4 regions of the Exiguobacterium sp. SH5S4 genome follow, and region 1 is predicted to be linked to each of the others. Evidence: predicted binding sites of a transcription regulator. Region 1 holds the regulator's gene; each other region holds the start of a gene.
What was found. Region 1 encodes Rex, which represses fermentation and respiration genes when NADH is low (regulators of the CRP and FNR family bind a similar motif). Its sites were predicted from a motif close to TTGTGAAATATTTCACAA; they were not measured.
Positions count from the first base shown of each region.

Region 1 (3,195 bases):
ACTCGAACTGCTTCTTCTCTTGCTCGTAAAGCGCGGCCTTCTGCTCGAGGAACTTTGTATAGTTCCCGACGAAGCGGCGGCTGCGGTTGCGTGACAGCTCGTAGACGACCGAGACGACGCGGTCGAGGAAGTAACGGTCGTGGGAGACGATGAGGACGGCACCTTTATAGCCGCTCAAATATTTCTCGAGCCAGCTGAGCGTCTCGATGTCTAAATGGTTCGTCGGCTCATCCAAGATGAGCAGGTCCGGGCTTTGCAGGAGCATCTTCGCTAAGGCAAGACGTGTCCGCTGTCCGCCTGAGAGCGTGTCGATCCGACGTTCGAAGTCGTCCGGGTAAAACCGCATCCCGTGCAAGATCGAGCGGATCGTCGCTTCATACTGATAGCCGCCGCGGTCTTTGAACGTGTGCTGCTCCTCGTCATACGCCGCGAGCAGACGCTCGTAGGCGGCCGGGTCGTTCAAGATCCGCTCCGAGCCCATGTCTTGCTCCATCTGGCGGAGCGTCTTCTCTTGTTCGATCAAATCGGTGAAGACGGTGAGCATCTCGTTCCACATCGTCTCGTTCGATTCTAACCCCGAGTCTTGGGCGAGATAGCCGATCGTCACGTCTTTTGGCTTCATGATGTCGCCCGAGTCATAATTGTACTCGCCGGCGATGACTTTTAACAGCGTCGACTTGCCGGCGCCGTTGCGGCCTACGAGGGCGACGCGTTCGCCTTCTTGGATTTCTAGTTTGACATTCTCTAAAATCGGCTCGACGCCGAACGATTTGGATAAGTTGTTGACTTGCAGTAGGATCAAGTGAAAAAACCCCTTTCTCTCTGTTTAGTATACTTTATTTCTTCCCCTTTTCAGGTATATTCATTGAGTGCTTATGTGAATTCGTTTACAATCAAGGTGTATGAAATCAGATTCGTTTGAAACGCGTCGTAAAAAGGAGGCTCTTTCCGTTGAGTCAAAACGAACCAAAGATTCCGCAAGCGACAGCCAAACGGTTGCCACTATACTATCGGTTTATCCAAAGCCTACATTCGTCAGGGAAACAGCGTGTGTCTTCTGCTGAACTGAGCGAGGCGGTCAAGGTCGATTCGGCAACGATTCGCCGTGACTTCTCATACTTCGGTGCGCTCGGTAAAAAGGGATATGGCTATAACGTACAGTATCTGTTAGACTTTTTCCGTAAGACGCTGAATCAAGACGAGATCACGAACGTCGCCTTGGTCGGGGTCGGTCATCTCGGGACAGCGTTCGTCAACTATAACTTCCTTAAAAACAATAACACACATATCGTCGTCGGGTTCGACGCAGACGAGACAAAAGTCGGCACGACGATGTCAGGTGTCCCGATTCATCACGTCGATGAGATGGAACAAATCATGAAGCAAAACAAAATCGATGTCGCCATCCTCACGGTCCCGTCCGCTTACGCGCAGCCGGTTGCCGATGACTTGGTCCGCTATGGCGTTCGAGGGATCTTGAACTTCACGCCGGCGCGATTGACTGTACCGGACACGGTCCGCGTCCATCATATCGACTTGTCGATCGAACTCCAGTCGCTCATTTACTTTATGCAACACTATCCATCCGCTGAGGGGGTCCATCAATAATGGAATTTCTACAATCATCACTCGTCGTCGGTATCCCAGGTGGCGTCAGTATTTTCGTCATCGCCATCATCGCGCTCATCCTCTTCGGGCCGAAGAAATTGCCAGAGTTCGGCCGGGCAGCGGGGCAGACGCTCCGTGAGTTCAAAAATGCCACGAACGGTATGATGAAAGAGCACGACGAGACCGACAAGAAAGAAATTGAGAAGAAAGAGCAGTAAGCCATGAGCCATCAACCTGATCAAGAACGGGCACTGTCCGATCACTTGACAGAGCTGCGGAGACGACTGATGCTGTCGGCATTTGTCGTCTTTGCCTTCTTTCTGATCGCTTTGCCGAGTGTCAAATACGTGCTCGCCTATCTGCAGGCGGACCTCGTCGAACGAGGGCTCGAGCTGAACGCCTTTGGGGTCGCGGACCCGCTCATGATTTACTTGAACTTGGCGCTCGTCATCGGGCTCGTCGCGTCTGGTCCATTTCTACTGTATCAACTGTGGGCGTTCGTCGCACCTGGTCTGCATCCGAATGAACGAAAATGGACGCTCGCCTATATCCCGGTCATCTTTATCTTGTTCCTCATCGGTCTCGCATTCGCCTACTATTGGTTGTTCCCGCTCGTCCTCGATATCTCGACGGACCTCGGGCAAGACCTCGGTCTGACGCAAATCATCGGGGCGACGAACTATTTCACGTTCCTGTTGCAACTGACAATCCCGTTCGGACTGTTGTTCCAGTTGCCGGTCGTGACGATGTTCTTGACGCGCATCGGTGTCGTGACGCCGTACTTCCTCTCAAAAATTCGGAAGTACGCCTACTTCGCCTTGTTCGTCATCGCGGCATTCATCACGCCGCCGGATTTGACGTCGCACCTCATGGTGTCGCTGCCGCTCTTCTTCCTATATGAGATCAGCTTATCGATCTCACGCATGACGTACCGCGGTGTGCTCCGACGTGAGAAAGAGGCGATGGTGAAAGAACAGATGGATTTGATGAAGCAAATGAATGAGAAGTGAACACTACGTCATGAGACGTGGTGTTTTTTTAATGCGAGTGCGCTAAACTGGAAGTATCTTGAAAAGGGGCTTGGCCATCGTGTTGATCGGACTGTTTCTCCTTGTCGGTTGGCACGTATCACGGTTGGCATAACGGTGCTTTTTGGTCGCAAACTGTCGTACTGAAACTACATGTTCAAAGTGATATTGGTCGTAAACGCTTTTTCTGCAACAAGGAAGTACATGCTCATATGAAACCAATCAAACACACGTCAGGGGGAGAAACGATGACTTGGGAGTACTACGGGGATGAGCTCATCATCATCGGTGTGTTGACGACAATTCTGTTGATTGCCGTGCTGAACTTTTGGAAGTCGCCATTCAAGCGGAGACTTGCCTTCTCGTTGACGCTGCTCGTCGTGGGATACGTGTCGTGTATCATCGGACTCGTCTTCGTCCGCGGGTGGGACGCCCTGGGCTGGATCTTGTACGGCTTTATATTGTATGTGATGGGTCTCGTCACATATATCGGTGTCGTCATCTACCACTGGATGAAAGCGAGACGCACGTCCAATTCATGATCAAAACCGTTCCTGCC
Region 1 covers NZ_SJUQ01000017.1:11,305-14,499, forward strand. The annotation lists gene EVJ32_RS10320 (ABC-F family ATP-binding cassette domain-containing protein) at 1-802, opposite strand, end outside; gene EVJ32_RS10325 (redox-sensing transcriptional repressor Rex) at 952-1,608, shown strand; gene EVJ32_RS10330 (twin-arginine translocase TatA/TatE family subunit) at 1,608-1,826, shown strand; gene tatC (twin-arginine translocase subunit TatC) at 1,830-2,618, shown strand; gene EVJ32_RS10340 (hypothetical protein) at 2,885-3,178, shown strand.

Region 2 (3,195 bases), on a different contig from region 1:
TCGAGAACGATAAATTACCTCTTCCGATCGACGTCTCTGCCCCATGACGGTTTCCCATCACCCGCGTCCGGCAGCCCATGTAGGCAACTTCCGAAGCATGTGTCCCGTCATAGTACTGAAGGTTGAACGGCGCATCAACGAACGAGAAGTTCGGGAACAACCGCTTACCCGTCACGCGGCATGCGTGGCGGAACAAATCGACGTTCGGGTCCCCGTCATTGAAATTGACGCCTTCCTTTACTTTGAAGATTTGAATCGGGAAAATCGGCGTCTCCCCGTTGCCTAACCCTCGCTCTGTCGCTTTTAACAACTCGCGGATAAACACTCGTCCCCACCGACTCGTGTCGGTGCCGTAGTTGATCGACACGAACGGAACTTGACCGCCGCCGCGCGAGTGCATCGAGTTGGCGTTATGGATGAACGCCTCGCACGCCTGGTACGTCGCCGAGACGGTTTCCGCTTCAGCGATCTGCTGTTTTTGCTCCACCGTCAGCTCAATCGGTAATCCGTTCAACCGCTCGAGTTGACGTTCATACGTCTTCTCGACGTAAGGAGCGAGATCGACGTCAAACATCGGGAACGCCTGTCCCCCGTGCTGCATGTTCTGATTCGCTTGAAGAATGATCGAGGCGAGCGCCAGCGCCGAACGAATGTCCTGCGGGGGACGAATCGTCCCGTGTCCGGTGTGGAACCCGTTCGCGAGTAACTCTCCGAGCGGGATTTGACAACACGTCGTCGATCCGGTCACATAGTAATCGGCATCATGCACATACAAGTAGTTATCACGGATCGCTAGACGTGACCGTTCCGACAATAGGTACGTGGTCGATAATTGTTTTGACACTTCTGAAGATAAGCGCGCTAGTTTGCCGAGTGGCGACTTCCCGTCGACGTTGGCGTTCTCTTGGATCAAATCTTGATCTGGTAGCACACAGACATCATTATAAAGCTGGAGCATGTTCACTCCGCATCACCTCGCTATATATTGATTATTTAACGGCTGATAACCGATAAAAATTCTATATATAGATTATGTCACGTTTTATCGATTTGAGGCACGTCGATATTGTGACAGTTGCAACCGATCCCGAACGTAAAAAAACAGCCGAATCCCTGATGTGGGCTCGACTGTGCGCTTCGTGATGTATGTCATACTTCTTTGGCTGGCTTGACGATTTTCAGTTCGACTTCTTCTTGCTCTGACTCTTGTGCTTCACGCAATCCTTTAGCGTTCAACCATGTATAGATTGCTCCCATGAATAACGCGCCTCCGATAATGTTTCCGAACGTAGCCGGAATCAAGTTGTGGATGGCTCCAGCAAAGCTGATTGCTTCTGGATGCGGAACAACGAGTGTGAGTGCGAACAAGACGAAGTTGGCGATGACGTGATCAAACCCTGAAGCGAAGAAGACGGCCACTAGGAAGATCATCGAGAAGATTTGGGCAAATTCATTTTTCATTTGTTTCGGCAAGAAGATGGCGAGACAGACCATCCAGTTACAGAAGATGGCTCTAAAAAAGATTTCGACTGTCGTATGATGCATCTTGCTCTCGACGACGGCAAATAACCAGTTGTTCATGCCGAGCTCTTGAATGACTCCAGTCGGCGCGAGCAACAAGGCGAAAAGAATGCCGCCGAGCGCGTTCCCGACGAAGCAAAGCAACCAGACGAGCATCGTATCACTCAGCGTCGTATAGCCACGCATCGTTGAAGTCGTAAAATACATCGTATTCCCGGTAAATAGTTCAGCGCCTCCGTAGATGATCATGACGAGCGCGATCCCGAACGAGAATCCCCCGATGAGCGTCGTAAATGGTGAATCTACAAGATACATGCCGTTGACGACTTTTAATGTGAAGATTGATGCGAACCCGATAAAAATCCCCGCGAGCATTGCCCGTAAAAAATATTCCATCGGCCGATAGTGAATCATCGCTGAGGAAGCCTGTGCTTTCTTCCGTAATGATTCGAGTGCATGGATTTCCATTGATGCCATGTCACAAACCCTTCTTTCTGTTTAAATGAACCATATAATAAGAACAAACATGTGAAATCATTAACAATATAAGCCCGGAGCGACATTTTTGCAACTGCCCATTCGAACTGTTGACATACTTTTCACATCGTAATCGGTTACATTTGTCGGATTTGTGACTAAAAAAAGCGACCCTTCGTAAAGGGCCGCATGAAACCAATTATTCTTTCTCAGAAGACTCTGTCGTCTCATCAGTCGATGCTTTAGTCGATTTTTCTGGAGCTGAAGCTTCTTCACCTTCAGTTTCCTCTTCTTCGACTGCTACCGGCTCGTTCACTGATGCGATTTGAAGATCGCCTTCAGATAAGATTTCGTAATCTTTATTCTTCGGAATATCAGCAACTGTGAGTGAGTCACCGATCCCTAGCTCGCTGACGTCGAGCTCGATCCGCTCTGGGATGTTAGCAGGTGTTGCCGAAACAGTGACTTTATAGAGTGCTTGCGACAAGAAGCCGCCTTCTTTGACACCTTTCGCGTCGCCGACGAGTGTGACGTCTGCTTCAACTTCAGTTGCCTCATCCATTTTGACTGCCATGAACTCGACGTGCTTGTATGTGTTCGTGAACGGGTCAACTTCCGTCCCGTGAACGAGTGTGTTTACTTTCTTGCCGTCGATGTTGAGTTCGATCAAGGCGTTGTCACCGTGTTCCCGGAGAATCTTGCGCAATGCCATTTCTTCAAACGCGACTGGTGTGCTTTCGACTTTGTAGCCGTAAACGACACCAAGTACTTTTCCTTCTTTACGTAAGTTTGTTCGAACCGAACGTGGTCGTAATTCTCGTGTCGTTACTTTAAGCGTGTCTGTCATAATCATTTCCCCCTACTGGTTTATGAATCATGTCTACATCTTGAGGGTGAGGCAGTGTGAACTCCACCTCTCAACCTCGATGCGTTTGACGACATGTGTATATTGTTCCCATAGCTAAGCATCCATAAACGTTACAGTCGGTTAAATTAAGATTACAACGTTTGTCACATGACACGTTTGAACAACTTCTCGAGTTCATACGTACTCCACTTCACTAAAATCGGACGTCCGTGTGGACACGTATACGGAGACGTCGTCTCGCCAAGGTCGCGGATCAACTGTCGCATCATCTCGAGGTTTAACGGATGGTTCGCTTTGATCGATCGTTTGCACGCCATCAGGATCGACGC
Region 2 covers NZ_SJUQ01000022.1:36,348-39,542, reverse strand. The annotation lists gene EVJ32_RS12170 (anaerobic ribonucleoside triphosphate reductase) at 1-958, opposite strand, end outside; gene EVJ32_RS12165 (formate/nitrite transporter family protein) at 1,150-1,989, opposite strand; gene EVJ32_RS12160 (50S ribosomal protein L25/general stress protein Ctc) at 2,198-2,845, opposite strand; gene mutL (DNA mismatch repair endonuclease MutL) at 3,010-3,195, opposite strand, start outside.
Region 2: a site for Rex is predicted at 2,048-2,065, ahead of EVJ32_RS12165 (formate/nitrite transporter family protein). Genes of this name have one in related genera too.

Region 3 (3,195 bases), on a different contig from region 1:
TTCACTTTCATCTTATCGAGCTCACCTTTGAGCGGCGGTAAGAACGAGCGGTTGTTGATAAACGCGAGCACTTTGACGCCGTCGACGTGTGACAGGCGGCGAAGCAGTTCTGGCTTATAGCGACGTGTCGTCAACATATAGCCGTACGTCACTTGAGCACTGACAGTCCGTTCGACCTTCACGTGAACCGGTTCTTTCAAGAATGGGGCAGCCCATGCTTGGAGCGTGTCCGTCAACGTCGCCGAAACGAGTGAGATTTGATGCTCGTGCGCCGTATGGTTGATGATGCGCTCGGCTGCTTCCGTCAATCCGCTGTCGATGATTTGATCGGCTTCATCGAGCACGATCGTATGCGTTTCGTGCAGTTTAAGTTTTTTCTTCTCGATCAATTCAACGAGACGTCCTGGTGTCCCGACGATTAAATGCGGTTTTTTCTTCAAGCGATCGATTTGGCGCTTCAGTTCGACGCCGCCGATGAACGAGGCAATCCGGACGTCACCTTTTTCGGTGAAACGTTGCGCCACCGTTTGGATCTGCATGACGAGTTCGCGCGTCGGTGCGACGATGACGACTTGGATCCGGTCGTTCGAGGCATCGATTTTTTCAATAGCGGGTAAAAGATAAGCGAGTGTCTTACCTGTCCCTGTCGGTGCTTCGATCGTGACGTCTTTTCCTTCTAAAAGGGGCGGGAACGCTTCCGCTTGGACCGGCATCGGTTCGTTAAAGCCAAGGCGTTCCCAGGCTTCGTTAATGAATGGTTTTGTAAAGTTCATATCAGTTCTCCTTATCGTTGGGCAAAAACAAAGGAAGCATAAGCGCTCCCTGGTTCAAATATAGCGAACATGTTCAGTGTCTTGGTCAATCGATGAACGGAGCGTCTGTGTGTACACTTGCCCGTCCTCGACGAGTTTGATGTGCACGTCGATGTGCTCAGGTGAGGCTTCGACACCTTCGACCGTGAAGCCTTGATACACGCGGTATTCCAATTCCTTAAGCAATTTTGCATAGGCGTTTAGTTCTGGATACGTCGTCGCGACGTCGATTGGGCGCGACACGAGTGCGACCATTAAATGGTCACGGAAATCGATGAAATCCTCATTCTCGATATCGTCATCAAAGCGAATCCAAAAGCCTTTTTCTTCAAATTCTGTGATAAATCCGTCGCGCTTGTCTCCAGCCTCTTCGACTTTAAGGGAGATGCGGTCACCGGCTTTTAAGTTATGCTCGGCTGTTAATGGTTCATACGTCATGGGAAGAACCCCTTCCTCTTCTACAATGTTCTGCTTCCATTGTGCTCGATATAAGGCAAAAATTCAAGTTCTATCCCGAACCTGTGAGTTAAGTCACTACAAAAACTGTATGATTTTTCACAACTCCTTAAAGATAATACAGGATTCACAAGAACGTGAACGGACAGGGATTCGTCTGTTTCTATGTAAGTTGAAAAACTACTATAACAGATAAAATAGCGCTTACAAAAACGGCATAACACCAATGTTCATGAGATTGTTACAACTTTCACAAGAATGTAAAACATATTGTTGGCGTTTTCACGTACACTCATATTATAAGGAATCAGGCAGTTATCTCAACTATGAGGAGTGACCATAATGGCAACTGAAATTAAATCAGCCTGGTCAGGATTTGTTCCTGGACAGTGGACGAACGAAGTGAATGTCGGTGAATTTATCCGCTTGAACCGCCACGAGTATACAGGGGATGACCGTTTCTTAGTCGGACCGACAGAGGCGACGAATCGTCTTTGGGGACAAGTGATGGAATTGACGAAAGAAGAACGGGAACGCGGGGGCGTTTGGGATGTCGATCAAAACACGCCGTCGACAATTATCTCACACGGACCTGGGTACTTAAATAAAGACCTTGAAAAAGTCGTCGGTGTCCAAACGGACGAACCGTTCAAACGCTCGATTCATCCGAACGGCGGCATCCGCATGGTCGACGCCGCGCTCGAGTCATACGGCTTCGAACCAAATCCTGAAATCACAAAAATCTATTCAGACATTCGTAAAACACACAACCAAGGTGTTTTCGATGCCTACACACCAGAGATGCGGGCGGCACGGAAGTCAGGGATCATCACAGGTCTCCCAGACGCATACGGACGTGGCCGGATCATCGGTGACTACCGTCGCGTTGCCTTATACGGTTTAGATTTCTTGATTGCCGAGCGTAAAAAAGATTTGGCGAACAATGGCGGTTTCCTCTCAGAAGCAGACATTCGGACGCGGGAAGAGATGTCTGAACAGCTTCGTGCCCTTCAAGAATTGAAACAACTCGGCGCTGCTTACGGATTCGACCTCGGTCGCCCGGCTGAAACGACGCAAGAAGCCTATCAATGGGTATATCTCGCTTACCTTGCAGCTGTCAAAGAACAAAACGGTGCGGCGATGTCTCTCGGACGCGTATCGACATTCCTTGACGTGTACGCTGAGCGTGACATGGCGGCGGGCCGTTTGACAGAGTCAGACGTCCAAGAAATCGTCGATCACTTCATCATGAAACTCCGCATCGTCAAATTCTTGCGGACGCCTGACTATAACGAATTGTTCTCTGGAGATCCAACTTGGGTCACGGAATCAATCGGTGGGATGAGTGAGGATGGCCGTTCGAACGTCACGAAGAGTTCGTTCCGTTTCCTTCACTCGCTCACAAACCTCGGCCCGGCACCAGAACCGAACTTGACGGTGCTTTGGTCGACGAAATTACCGGAAGGATTCAAACAATATTGCGCGAAGATGTCAATTGAGACGTCGGCGATCCAATACGAAAACGACGACCTCATGCTTCCAGAGTTTGGTGACGATTACGGCATCGCCTGCTGTGTGTCACCGATGAAAATCGGCAAACAGATGCAGTTCTTCGGTGCCCGTGCCAATATGGCGAAAGCACTCCTCTACAGCATGAACGGTGGACGCGATGAGAAGAGCGGCGATCAAATCGCTCCGGCTTGGGACATGAACACAGAAGACGTCCTCACGTACGACAAAGTGTACGCTGATTTCGACCGGACGCTCGACTGGCTCGCGGAGCTTTACGTCAACACACTCAACGTCATTCACTTCATGCACGATAAATATGCGTACGAACGGATCGAAATGGCGCTCCACGATCCTGAAATCTTACGGACGATGGCTTGTGGTATCGCTGGCCTTTCGGTGACGGCGGACAGCTTGT
Region 3 covers NZ_SJUQ01000004.1:130,965-134,159, forward strand. The annotation lists gene EVJ32_RS04110 (DEAD/DEAH box helicase) at 1-773, opposite strand, end outside; gene EVJ32_RS04115 (hypothetical protein) at 828-1,250, opposite strand; gene pflB (formate C-acetyltransferase) at 1,611-3,195, shown strand, end outside.
Region 3: a site for Rex is predicted at 1,507-1,524, ahead of pflB (formate C-acetyltransferase). Genes of this name have one in related genera too.

Region 4 (3,195 bases), on a different contig from region 1:
AAGGGGCACGTTTTTTCGCTGCCTCGACCGGGCCCATGTTGATGTCAGACGAGCCTTTCGTCGCGGACAGTTCTTCAAAGTCTTCGGTCGTCTCGCGTTCGATGACGTCCATGACGTCGTCGACGGTGATGATGCCGAGCAAGTGATCATCGCTATCGATGACCGGGAGCGCGAGCAAGTCATACTTTTGGACGGTTCGGGCCAAGTCTTCTTGATCGGCCATGACGTGGGCCGAAACGACCCGCCGCCCCATGATGTCAGCGATGAGATGGTCGAGCGGGGAGACGATCAAATCACGGAGCGACACGACGCCGACGAGACGTCGGTCTACATCGATTACATATAAATAGTAAATCGTCTCAGCTTCAGGACCGAGGTCACGCAACTCTTCAAGTGTCGCCCCGATCGTTTTGTCGGCCTGTAGCACGATGAACTCGGTCGTCATAATGGCACCGGCTGTATCGTCCGGATAGCGCATCAAGTCTTTGACCTCGGTCGCCTCGGTCTCGTCCATCTGTTCGAACAGTTCGTTCATGAAATCGTCCGGAAGTTCGTTCATGAGATCGGCGGCATTATCCGAGAACATATCGTTTAAGACGCTGACCGCATACGGGCGCGGCATTTCTTGGATGAACTGTTGTTGTTCATCGAGCTCTAATTTTTCAAATAAATCGGTGTACTCTTCCGGTGATAAAGCGCTGTATATAAACGCCCGATCGGGTTGGTTGAGTTCGATGAAGATGTCGGCCTGTTCACCCGGGTGAAGTGTTAAAAACACGTCGCGGAAATCGACCGGATCCCCTTTTTGGATGAGCGCTGTCACTTGGGCTTCATGACGCGCGCGTTCTGTACGTTCGATGGCCATCGACTCACTTCCTTTTCTAAAGTCATTTTTCATATCCTGTCGTTATCGTACCTTAATTTGAAAAGAAAAAATAATGGATTTTATTCACAGTTCATACATCGTGTATCCATCCTAACCGTCGCTCTCTCCTTGTTCATTGATTCACAACCGTTTGTTCATTCAGTTTGACTCATATTGTATCCATTCTTTTGTGGAATCGACCACAATCAGAACGCTGGAATTACCCGCCTCGGAATTGGGTAAGTTGATAAGGTAAGGGTAGAAACACACCCGAATCACTAGGAGGAAGCGAGATGATATCGATGACGGATCAATTGACCGCACGGGATACGACGCTGAAACATCCGATTCACGTGTATTCAGAAATTGGTGAATTAAAGACTGTACTATTGAAGCGTCCAGGACGCGAACTTGAAAATTTGACGCCGGAGTATTTGGAACGACTCTTGTTCGACGACATTCCACATTTGCCGGTCATTCAAAAAGAGCACGACTACTTTGCGAGCGTGCTACAAAACCGGGGCGTCGAGGTGCTCTATTTAGAAAACTTGATGGCAGAGACGTTATCGCTGCCTGGCGTACGTGAACGATTCGTCGCCGACATTCTTTCGGAATCAAAATCAAATATTAACGGTTCATACGAGACGCTCAAAGAGTATTTACTCGCTTATGATAACGAACAGTTGATCGAGACGGTCATGGCCGGTATCCGTAAAACCGAGATCAAGCGCGAAAAGCGCCGTCATCTGCACGAGATGATCGAGGACACGTATCCGTTCTTTCTCGACCCGATGCCGAACCTGTACTTCACGCGCGACCCGGCCGCGGCGATTGGGAACGGCTTGTCGATCAATCGCATGAAAGAACCGGCGCGTCGCCGCGAATCACTGTTCACGCAATATATTATGAGATACCATCCACGCTTTGCGAAGCATGATATCCCGATCTGGTCGGATCGTGACTATCGGTTCGCGATGGAAGGCGGAGACGAACTCGTCCTATCAAAAGAAGTCGTCGCCATCGGGATATCGGAACGGACGACCGCCCAAGGAATCGAGCGCGTCGCCCTCAACTTGCTCGCGAACGGAGGCACGTTCAAGAAAGTCATCGCCATCGAGATTCCGAAGTCGCGTGCGTTCATGCACCTTGATACCGTCTTCACGATGGTCGACCACGATAAGTTCACGATCCATCCGTTCATCCAAGGACCGGGCGGCAAGATGAACATCTTCGAACTGACGTTGAACGCGGAAGGTGAGCTGCACATCACGCAACACACTGATTTGTTGAAAGTGTTAAAATCGGCTCTCGGCCTAGAGGAAATCGTGTTGATCCCATGTGGTGGTGGCGACCCGATCGCTGCGGCGCGCGAGCAATGGAACGATGGGTCGAACACGCTCGCAATCGCCCCAGGTGTCGTCGTTACGTATGACCGGAACTACGTTTCGAACGAGCTGCTCCGTTCAGAAGGGGTCGAAGTCATCGAAATCATGTCGAGTGAGTTATCACGAGGCCGTGGAGGCCCACGTTGTATGAGTTGTCCAATTATCCGTGAAGATATTTAACGAGGAGGAGAAACACATGTCCACAACGTTCAACTTTGATTTGAAAGGTCGTCATTTTTTATCGCTTAACGAGTTTTCGCGGGACGAACTGAACTACTTGATCGACTTATCGGCAGCGTTCAAACGTCAAAAGAAACAAGGGATTCCCCACCGGATTTGTGAAGGCAAGAACGTGGCGCTCTTGTTTGAAAAACCGTCGACACGGACGCGCTGTGCGTTCACAGTTGCGGCAATCGACCTCGGCATGCATCCTGAATACCTCGGGAAATCGGATATCCAGTTCGGGAAAAAAGAATCGGTCCGTGATACGGCGATCGTGCTTGGACGCATGTTCGACGGCATCCAATTCCGTGGCTTCGCTCACGAAACGGTGGAAGGTCTTGCACGGGATGGCGGGGTCCCGGTTTGGAACGGTTTGACGGACTTGTATCATCCGACGCAAATTTTGGCCGACTTCTTGACCGTCAAAGAACAAAAAGGTGATTTGGCTGGCATTCGTTTCGTCTACGTTGGAGATGGACGCAACAATATGGGCAACACGCTATTGATCGGTGGTGCCAAAGTCGGCATGGACATGCGAATCTGTGCGCCGAAATCGCTCTGGCCGTCTGACGAGGTCGTTGATTACGCGCGTTCGGTCGCGGCTGAAACAGGAGCACGCATCACTTTGACGGAGAGCATCGACGAAGCTGTCGCTGATGCGGACGTCATCTATACCGATGTGTGGGTATCGATGGGCGAAGAAGCCGAATTCGAAGAACGGAT
Region 4 covers NZ_SJUQ01000038.1:16,422-19,616, reverse strand. The annotation lists gene mgtE (magnesium transporter) at 1-865, opposite strand, end outside; gene arcA (arginine deiminase) at 1,201-2,430, shown strand; gene argF (ornithine carbamoyltransferase) at 2,447-3,195, shown strand, end outside.
Region 4: a site for Rex is predicted at 995-1,012, ahead of arcA (arginine deiminase). Genes of this name have one in related genera too.